Regions from separate parts of the Pseudomonas sp. P4_C4 genome, predicted to be linked through region 1. Evidence: predicted binding sites of a transcription regulator. Region 1 holds the regulator's gene; the other holds the start of a gene.
The links. Region 1 encodes sigma-54, which starts transcription at its own class of promoters, with help from an activator protein. Its sites were predicted from a motif close to ANTGGCATNNANNTTGCTNT; they were not measured.
Positions count from the first base shown of each region.

Region 2: AC1DXW_RS12240 (circularly permuted type 2 ATP-grasp protein) is a predicted target of sigma-54. The motif match lies at 1,207-1,226, and genes of this name have one in related genera.

Region 1 covers NZ_JBFUID010000008.1:107,299-111,863, reverse strand. The annotation lists gene lptC (LPS export ABC transporter periplasmic protein LptC) at 1-463, shown strand, start outside; gene lptA (lipopolysaccharide transport periplasmic protein LptA) at 450-998, shown strand; gene lptB (LPS export ABC transporter ATP-binding protein) at 998-1,723, shown strand; gene AC1DXW_RS07030 (RNA polymerase factor sigma-54) at 1,996-3,489, shown strand; gene hpf (ribosome hibernation-promoting factor, HPF/YfiA family) at 3,564-3,872, shown strand; gene ptsN (PTS IIA-like nitrogen regulatory protein PtsN) at 3,885-4,349, shown strand; gene rapZ (RNase adapter RapZ) at 4,352-4,565, shown strand, end outside.
Region 2 covers NZ_JBFUID010000019.1:40,999-45,563, reverse strand. The annotation lists gene AC1DXW_RS12240 (circularly permuted type 2 ATP-grasp protein) at 1-1,174, opposite strand, end outside; gene AC1DXW_RS12235 (ribonuclease E inhibitor RraB) at 1,548-1,892, opposite strand; gene AC1DXW_RS12230 (hypothetical protein) at 2,103-2,336, opposite strand; gene speE (polyamine aminopropyltransferase) at 2,488-3,363, opposite strand; gene AC1DXW_RS12220 (PLD nuclease N-terminal domain-containing protein) at 3,616-3,807, opposite strand; gene AC1DXW_RS12215 (hypothetical protein) at 3,890-4,420, opposite strand; gene AC1DXW_RS12210 (ankyrin repeat domain-containing protein) at 4,560-4,565, opposite strand, start outside.

The sequences.
Region 1 (4,565 bases):
AACGCCGGTCGATGAAAGCGCGATCGACTATTACGCCATCAACGCCCACAGCGTGCAGTACCTGCCGGACGGCAAGCTGCAATATGATCTGGTGTCCGACAAGGTCGAGCACCTGAAAGCGACCGAGGTGACATTGCTGACCAACCCCGACCTGAATGTGTTCCGCGGCACTGAATTTCCGTGGCACGTCCAGAGCCTGCACGGCGAGGTCAACCCTGATGGCACACAGGTCGAACTGATCGATGACGTGCGTATCACGCGCTTCGACGAGAAAAACCGTAAAACCCTGATCACCAGCACCCGCATGACCGTGTTCCCGCAGCAGCAATATGCGCAGACAGAGCAAGACGTTAGAATCGACGGCGCTGGCGGTGTATCGACTGGCAAGGGAATGAAGGCGTATTTGAAAGAAAGCAGGATACACCTGCTATCGAACGTAAGAGGACAGTATGAGGCTCGTTAAAACCCTCCCGATTTTGCTCAGTCTGGGCGCAGCACTGGGAAGCGTGAGCGCCTGGGCTCTGCCGGAAGATCAACAGCAGCCTATCCGCATTCAGGCCGACGATGCCCAACTGGACGACAAGCAAGGTATTGCCATCTATACCGGTGACGTGATCATTACCCAAGGTACGATGAAGGTTACCGGCAACAAGGTGACCATGACCCGCACCCCGAATGGCGACATCGACGTGGTTACCTCGGTGGGCAACCTGGCCTACTTCGAGCAACTGCAAACGGCGGGCGACACCAAACCCGTCCAGGGCTGGGGTGTGACCATCCAGTACCACGCAACGCAAAATCGCGTTGTGCTGATCGACAAGGCCAAAGTCATCGACAAGGACAACAACACCACCCAAGGTGAGAAAATCGTCTACGACACCGAGAAGAAGCTGGCCAGCGCCGGTCGCGCCACCGGCAGCAAGGTGACCGAGTCGCGTCCGCGTATCGACATGGTGATCCAGCCGAAGAAGAAAACCGACGAGAAAAAGGCCCAGTAATGGCAACTCTGAAAGCTCAGCATCTGGCCAAGAGCTACAAGAGCCGCCAGGTCGTGCGCGACGTCAGCCTGTCCATCGACAGCGGTCAGATCGTCGGCCTGCTTGGCCCGAACGGTGCCGGCAAGACCACCTGCTTCTACATGATCGTCGGTCTGGTGCAGGCCGACCAGGGCCGCGTCCTGATCGATGACCTGGACATCAGCCACCAGCCGATGCACGGCCGCGCAAAGGCTGGTATCGGCTACCTGCCGCAAGAAGCATCGATCTTCCGCAAACTGTCGGTGGCCGACAACATCATGGCCATCCTCGAGACCCGCAAGGAACTCGACAAGGCCGGTCGGCGCAAGGAACTGGAAAGCCTGCTGCAGGAATTCCACATCAGCCACATCCGCGACAACCTCGGCATGAGCCTGTCTGGTGGTGAGCGCCGTCGCGTGGAAATCGCCCGAGCCCTGGCCACCAACCCGAAATTCATCCTCCTCGACGAACCCTTCGCCGGCGTGGACCCGATTTCGGTCGGGGACATCAAGCAGATCATTCACCACCTCAAGGCCAAAGGCATTGGCGTGCTGATCACCGACCACAACGTTCGTGAAACCCTGGATATCTGCGAAACCGCCTACATCGTCAACGACGGCCAACTGATCGCCGAAGGCGACGCTGAAACCATCCTGGCCAACGACCTGGTGAAGGAAGTGTACCTGGGCCACGAATTCCGCCTGTAAGACACCGAGATGCGAGACTGGTCGACGAGCGCTTGTCTCGATAAAAAACAACTCTTTTTTATTGTTACAGCGCTCTAGGCAAACACGACGCCTCAAAGATGTTCAAGAGCCGGCCGGAGCAACCTGTCAACAAAACATTGCAGCTTTTTATTGTTACAGCGCTCTAGGCAAACTCTACAGTTTCAGGCATATAATTTGCTTATGTTTGGCGCCCCGGCGCCCTGTAGTGGATGGCGCGTGTGCGCCGGCGAATAAGGTGTTAAGCCCCTGCCATGAAACCATCGCTAGTCTTGAGAATGGGCCAGCAGCTGACGATGACACCGCAGCTGCAACAGGCTATCCGCCTGCTCCAATTGTCGACCCTGGACCTGCAACAGGAAATCCAGGAGGCCCTGGAGTCCAATCCGATGCTCGAACGCCAGGAAGAAGGCGACGACTTCGATAACACCGACCCCTTGGCCGACAACGCCGAACAGAAGCCCAACACCGACATCCAGGAACCCTCCTACCAGGAAACCGCCCCGACGGTTGATAACCTCGATGAGGGTGACTGGAACGAGCGCATCCCCAACGAACTCCCCGTCGACACCGCGTGGGAAGACGTTTACCAGACCAGCGCCAGCAGCCTGCCCAGCAATGACGACGACGAGTGGGACTTCACCACCCGTACCTCGGCCGGCGAAAGCTTGCAAAGCCACTTGCTGTGGCAACTGAACCTGGCCCCGATGTCCGACACCGATCGCCTGATCGCCGTGACCCTGATCGACTGCATCAACAATCAGGGCTACCTGGACGAAACCCTCGAGGAAATCCTCGACGCCTTCGATCCGGAACTGGACATCGAACTGGACGAAATCGAAGCGGTCCTGCATCGCATCCAGCAATTCGAGCCCGCCGGCATCGGCGCCCGCAACCTGGGCGAATGCCTGCTGCTGCAATTGCGCCAGCTACCCGCCAAGACCCCTTGGCTGGCTGAGGCCAAGCGCCTGGTCACCGATTACATCGACTTGCTTGGCAGCCGCGACTATAGCCAACTGATGCGCCGCATGAAGCTCAAGGAAGATGAACTACGCCAGGTCATCGAGCTGGTCCAGAGCCTCAACCCGCGCCCGGGTTCGCAGATCGAGTCCACCGAAGCCGAGTATGTCGTTCCTGACGTTATCGTGCGCAAGGACAACGAGCGCTGGCTGGTGGAGCTGAATCAGGAGTCGGTGCCACGGCTGCGGGTCAACGCCCAGTACGCTGGTTTCGTGCGCCGCGCCGACACCAGCGCCGACAACACGTTCATGCGCAATCAGTTGCAGGAGGCCCGCTGGTTCATCAAGAGCCTGCAAAGCCGCAATGAAACCCTTATGAAGGTTGCCACCCAGATCGTCGAGCATCAGCGTGGTTTCCTCGAATATGGCGACGAAGCCATGAAGCCGCTGGTCCTGCATGACATCGCCGAAGCGGTCGGCATGCATGAGTCGACGATTTCACGGGTGACCACCCAGAAGTTCATGCACACCCCCCGGGGCATTTATGAACTGAAGTACTTTTTCTCCAGTCACGTCAGCACCTCCGAAGGCGGCGAATGCTCGTCCACGGCGATCCGCGCGATCATCAAAAAACTGGTTGCCGCGGAAAATCAGAAAAAGCCATTGAGTGACAGCAAGATCGCTGGTTTACTGGAGGCACAAGGCATTCAGGTGGCTCGCCGCACCGTCGCCAAGTACCGCGAATCCCTCGGGATCGCGCCTTCGAGCGAACGCAAGCGGTTGATGTAGAGCCACGCCACAGCGTTCCAGTGGCAGGCATTTCTGCCTGCCGCTTTATGCACTGGCAACGAAGGAGAAGCTGTATGCAAGTCAACATCAGTGGACACCAACTGGAAGTGACCGAACCTCTTCGCACCTACATCGGCGAAAAACTCGAACGATTGGAGCGACATTTCGACAAGATCACTAATGTGCAGGTCACGATGACCGTCGAAAAACTGAAGCAGAAAATCGAAGCCACGCTGCATATTCCCGGGAATGAAGTGGTCGCCAACGCGGAACATACCGATATGTACGCCGCGATCGACGCACTCACCGACAAGCTGGATAAACAACTCAAAAAGCATAAGGAAAAGACCCAGAGCCTCCTCCAGGGTGCAACCGGTCGTTAACACTCCCAACCCATGATCCGACTTGAAAGTATCCTGACCCCCGGCCGTTCCCTGGTGAACGTGCCGGGCGGCAGTAAAAAGAAAGCCCTCGAGCAAATTGCCAATCTGATCGCCCGCGAAGTGCCGGCCCTGGAGATGCAAGATGTCTTCGAGGCACTGATTGCCCGTGAAAAACTCGGCTCCACCGGTTTTGGCAACGGCATCGCTATTCCACACTGCCGTCTCAAGGGCTGTGTTTCACCCATCAGTGCATTGATGCACCTGGACGCCCCTATCGACTTCGACGCCATCGACGGCGCGCCGGTTGACTTGCTGTTCGTATTGCTGGTCCCGGAAGCCGCCACCGATGCGCACCTTGAGCTGCTGCGACAAATCGCCAGCATGCTCGACCGCAAGGAAGTTCGCGAAAAACTGCGTAATGCTGCAAGCAACGAAGCCCTGTATCAGGTTGTCCTGGACGAGCAAAACGGTCAGTAATCATGCGCTTGATCATCGTCAGTGGCCGTTCCGGCTCAGGTAAAAGTACCGCCCTCGACGTTCTTGAGGACAACGGCTACTACTGCATCGACAACCTGCCTGCCGGTCTGCTGCCGGAACTGGCCGAACGAGCCTTGATTCATACCGAGCTGCTACAGCCGCTGGTCGCCGTTTCCATTGATGCGCGCAACCTGCCCAGCCACCTGTCACGCTTCC
Region 2 (4,565 bases), on a different contig from region 1:
TGATCCGCGCGCGGAAGGCTTCGATTTCCGCCGCCGTCGCCGCCGGCCCCACCAGCATTCCGTAGCCGCCGGAGCCCTGAGTTTCCTTGACCACCAGTTCTGGAAGATTGGCCAACACGTGGGAAAGCTCAGACGGATTACGACACTGCCAGGTCGGCACGTTCTTCAGGATCGGTTCTTCGTCCAGATAGAAACGGATCATGTCGGTAACGAACGGATACACCGACTTGTCGTCCGCCACCCCCGTGCCGATGGCATTGGCCAGCACCACGTTGCCGGAACGGTAGGACGACAACAGCCCCGGCACGCCAAGCATCGATTCCGGGTTGAAGGCCAGGGGATCGAGGAAGGCGTCGTCAAGGCGACGATAAATCACGTCAACCGCTTTCGGCCCGTCGGTGGTGCGCATGTAGACCTTGTCGTCACGCACGAACAGGTCAGCGCCCTCCACCAGTTCCACGCCCATTTCCCGCGCCAGGAACGCATGTTCGAAGAACGCACTGTTGAAGCGCCCCGGCGTCAGCACCACCACGCTCGGGTTATCGATCGGGCTTGAGCTTTTCAGTGTGTCGAGCAGCAGGTTCGGGTAATGGTCGATAGGAGCGATGCGTTGCGCCGCGAACAGCTCGGGGAACAGGCGCATCATCATCTTGCGGTCTTCGAGCATGTAGCTGACGCCGCTCGGTGTGCGCAGATTGTCTTCGAGCACGTAGTAGGTGCCATCGCCGTCACGCACCAGGTCGACGCCGGAGATGTGCGAGTAGATATCGCGGTGCAGATCCAGGCCCTGCATCGCCAACTGGTACTGCTCGTTGGCCAGCACCTGCTCGGCCGGAATGATGCCCGCCTTGATGATGCGCTGTTCGTGGTAGAGGTCGGCGAGGAACATGTTCAACGCCTTGACCCGCTGGATGCAGCCGCGCTCGACGACGCGCCACTCGCTGGCGGGGATGCTGCGGGGAATGGTGTCGAAGGGAATCAGGCGCTCTGTCCCTTGCTCATCACCGTAGAGCGTGAAAGTAATCCCGGCGCGATGAAACAGCAGATCGGCCTCGCGTCGCCGTTGTGCCAGAAGCTCGTCAGGCGTCTCGGCCAGCCAACGGGCAAACTCCCGATAATGCGGGCGGACCTGGCCGCCGGCATCGTACATCTCATCAAAATAGTTGCGGATCATGCCGTACTCCTTGTCACTCGGACGTCCAGACCTTCGCAAGGCCCGTGCCATCGGCATAAACGCTTAGATTTCAATCGGTTGGATAATCAAGACGCACGCGCCGCACCAATCCTGTGCGACAAATGCCCCAACCTGATTGCCCCCGCTTCATTGCAAGGCGCTGTGATCGCCTATCACCAGCATAGTCTGTAGGAGCCAGCTTGCTGGCGAAGGGGCCCCTGAGTCATGCGTCGCTCTTCGGGGACGCCTTCGCTGGCAAGTCGGATCGCCGCACCGCAGCTCCTACGGGGTCGTGTTCAATGTCCTGTCGGCGAAAACGAAAACGGCCAACCCGAAGGTCAGCCGTCATTGCCGGTTGTCACTGTTCATAAGATTATGCGAGTCGCCCTCGTACCTCTTGTTTCACACCCCAGCCTTCGATGATGCCGCCCAACGGCTCGACCACCGCTTCGAAACCCTGTTCGAAATCGCCGATGTCGTCGTAGGTGGCATACATGACTTTGCACAACTCCAGCGCCCAGGCGCCATCGTCGCGCACACTGACTTGCGCATCCAGGGCTTCACCACGGTGGAAATGACCTGCCGCCCTGCGTGCCCGCTCCTCGTCCGGGAAAATGGCGTAGAACTCGATGGGATGAAACCGCGAAAAGTCAAAACCGCCTTCTTTCATGCGGCGCAACACGCTGCTGCTGATGTCTTCTTGATAGGCTGTGCTCATGAAACGTCCTCCTCAAAACGATGGATAGACTTTCCGTACTCCCTCACCCGCAACCGAACAGCGCGAGCGACGGCAACCGATGTGCCGGCGGGAAACAAGCATGGAGCTGACAAGACCAGACCTTAGCGATTCATTCGCTGATCTCGCTTGCAGAGTAGCCTCAAGATAGAGCCTCTGCCAAGGCCTGGATGTGAATGCGACAGGTGCCGTTCAGATTGGAGTAATGCCGAGGATTTGAATGCTGTTCTGGGTCTTGAGGTTCTTGACGCTGGCGTCAGCGGTTCGCCCTTCCAGATCGTTCAGATCCAGTTCGGCGGCAATAGGAAGGAGCCGGGCCTTGATGAGTTTGGCAGCGCGTTCGTTATCCGGGCACTCGTCGCACTCAAAGACTTCGTCGACAGTTTCACCGTGATCATCCACGAAAGTGATTTTCCACTTTTGCATCAGAGCCTCCTAGAACAAACCCGCAAATGGGCTTACATCTATCTGGACTTTTGCCCTGAGTGATCGTTCAAACGGTTTATGGGGTGTTGGCATGAAATCATGGAACTGTGGGAGCGAGCCTGCTCGCTCCCACAAGGGTTGCGTCCTACTTTCAGTCGTTGCTTGGCTTGCCCACAGCCTGCAGAACGTACTGCGGCAAGGCGAAGGCGCCGATGTGGATTTCCGGGTTGTAGTAGCGGGTGACGATGCCGCTGCCGGCGAAACGCTGTTGCAGGGTTTCACGAGACAGTTGGCGATAAGCGGTATTGGTGGCGCCCCAGGCGAAGGTCATCGAGCCACCGATGTAGGTCGGCACGGCGGCCTGGTAGAAGTGCCAGTCCGGGAACAGGCTGCGCAGGCGACCGGCGGTGGTCTTCACTTCTTCGATCTGCATGAACGGCGTGCCGTTCTGCGTCACCAGAATGCCGCCTTCGTTCAGGCAGCGGTGGCAGGCCTGGTAGAAGTTTTCCGAGAACAGCACTTCCCCCGGTCCGATCGGGTCGGTGGAGTCGGAAATGATCACGTCGAATTTTTCAGTGGTGGTGGCGACGAAACGCATGCCGTCGTCGATCACCAGGTTCAGGCGTGGATCTTCGAATGCACCTTTGGAGTGGTTCGGCAGGAATTCCTTGCACATGTCGACCACGGTGCCGTCGATCTCGACCATGGTGATGTGCTCGACACTGCGGTGCTTGGCCACTTCACGCAACATGCCGCCGTCGCCGCCGCCGATGATCAGCACACGCTTGGCGGTGCCATGGGCGAGGATCGGCACGTGAGTCAGCATTTCGTGATAGATGAACTCGTCGGCTTCGGTGGTCTGGATCACGCCGTCCAGCGCCATCACCCGGCCCATGCGCGGGTTCTCGAAGATCACCAGGTGCTGGTGCTCGGTGCGCACTTCGTGCAGCAGTTTTTCCATGCGAAAACGCTGGCCGTAGCCTTCGTAAAGGGTTTCCAGGTAGTCGCTGGTCGGGGTGTTGCTCATGGGAAGTGCTCCGATGAATGCGGGTGGCAACGGACGGTTACCCGCCCATGATGGTCATTCGATCGTATCGATTGACCGGGAAAGGCGCGCATTCTACGTCGCGGAACATGACAGGTCGAACCTTCGTCATCGAAGTACCCGCAGAACATTGTGGGAGCGAGCCTGCTCGCGAAGCGGCCGATGCGGTGTCAGTGGCTCCGCGTTATCGTTCTTCGCGAGCAGGCTCGCTCCCACAGGTTCAGTGTCGCCTGTTCAGAATTTGACGTTGCCCCGCGGTCCGGCGATGGCCCAGATGATCAGTCCCAGCACTGGCAATAGCGCAATCAGCAGCACCCAGAGGATTTTCATCCCGGTCTCGGCGCTACTTTTGAAGACGTTGATGATGGCCCAGATGTCCAGGGCAAAAATGATCAAGGCAACCAGGCTGTTGAACGTGGAACCCATGGTGACGCTCCTGAAGAGTGATTTGCCCTCTCAGGATAGACGGTCGTCGCGAGGGTTCCTTTTTATTGACAGTGTTTGGCTATCAGACGTGGATCGCCACTTTCAAGGCTTCCAGGGATGGCGCGGCCACGATGCCGACTTCGGCGCTCAATTCCAGCACGCGTGGCAGGTCATTGCCGTAGACCAGCACCACCTGCAACTCGTCATCGAGCAACTGGCTGAAATTCATCAGCGTGTAGCCACCGTTTTCCTTGTTCATGCTGCTCATCTGCACCTGGATGCGGTTGAGCGCGGTCAGGGCTTCGGTCTTCGCCAGTTGCTTGGGCTTGAGATTGAACTCCACCCCCGGACCGAACGAGGCGACGATTTGCGCGAACAGATCCATGTAGGTGTCCGCCTGGAACAGCACCGTTTCCGGCAGGCTGCCGACCACCACCCACTCACCCAGCGGGATCGGGAAGCTGTCGTCGTAGTTGATGTCCGGATTGGCGGTCAGGAAAGCATCCTGATCGGCGTAGGCCTGGGCCGCTTCGTCCGCGACCTTGAGGATTTCGTCTTCGCCCATGCACCCGGAGCTGATTTTGCTGATGAGTTCGACAAGTGCGGCTTTCATGGAGCGGATCCTGTAGCGAGGGGAATGTTGAGGGCGCGAAGGATAGCGCAAGCCAAAAAAGATCGCAGCCTTCGGCAGCTCCTACAGGTGTACGCCACTCAATGTAGGAGCTGCCGAAGGCTGCGATCTTTTAAAGCAATCAGCC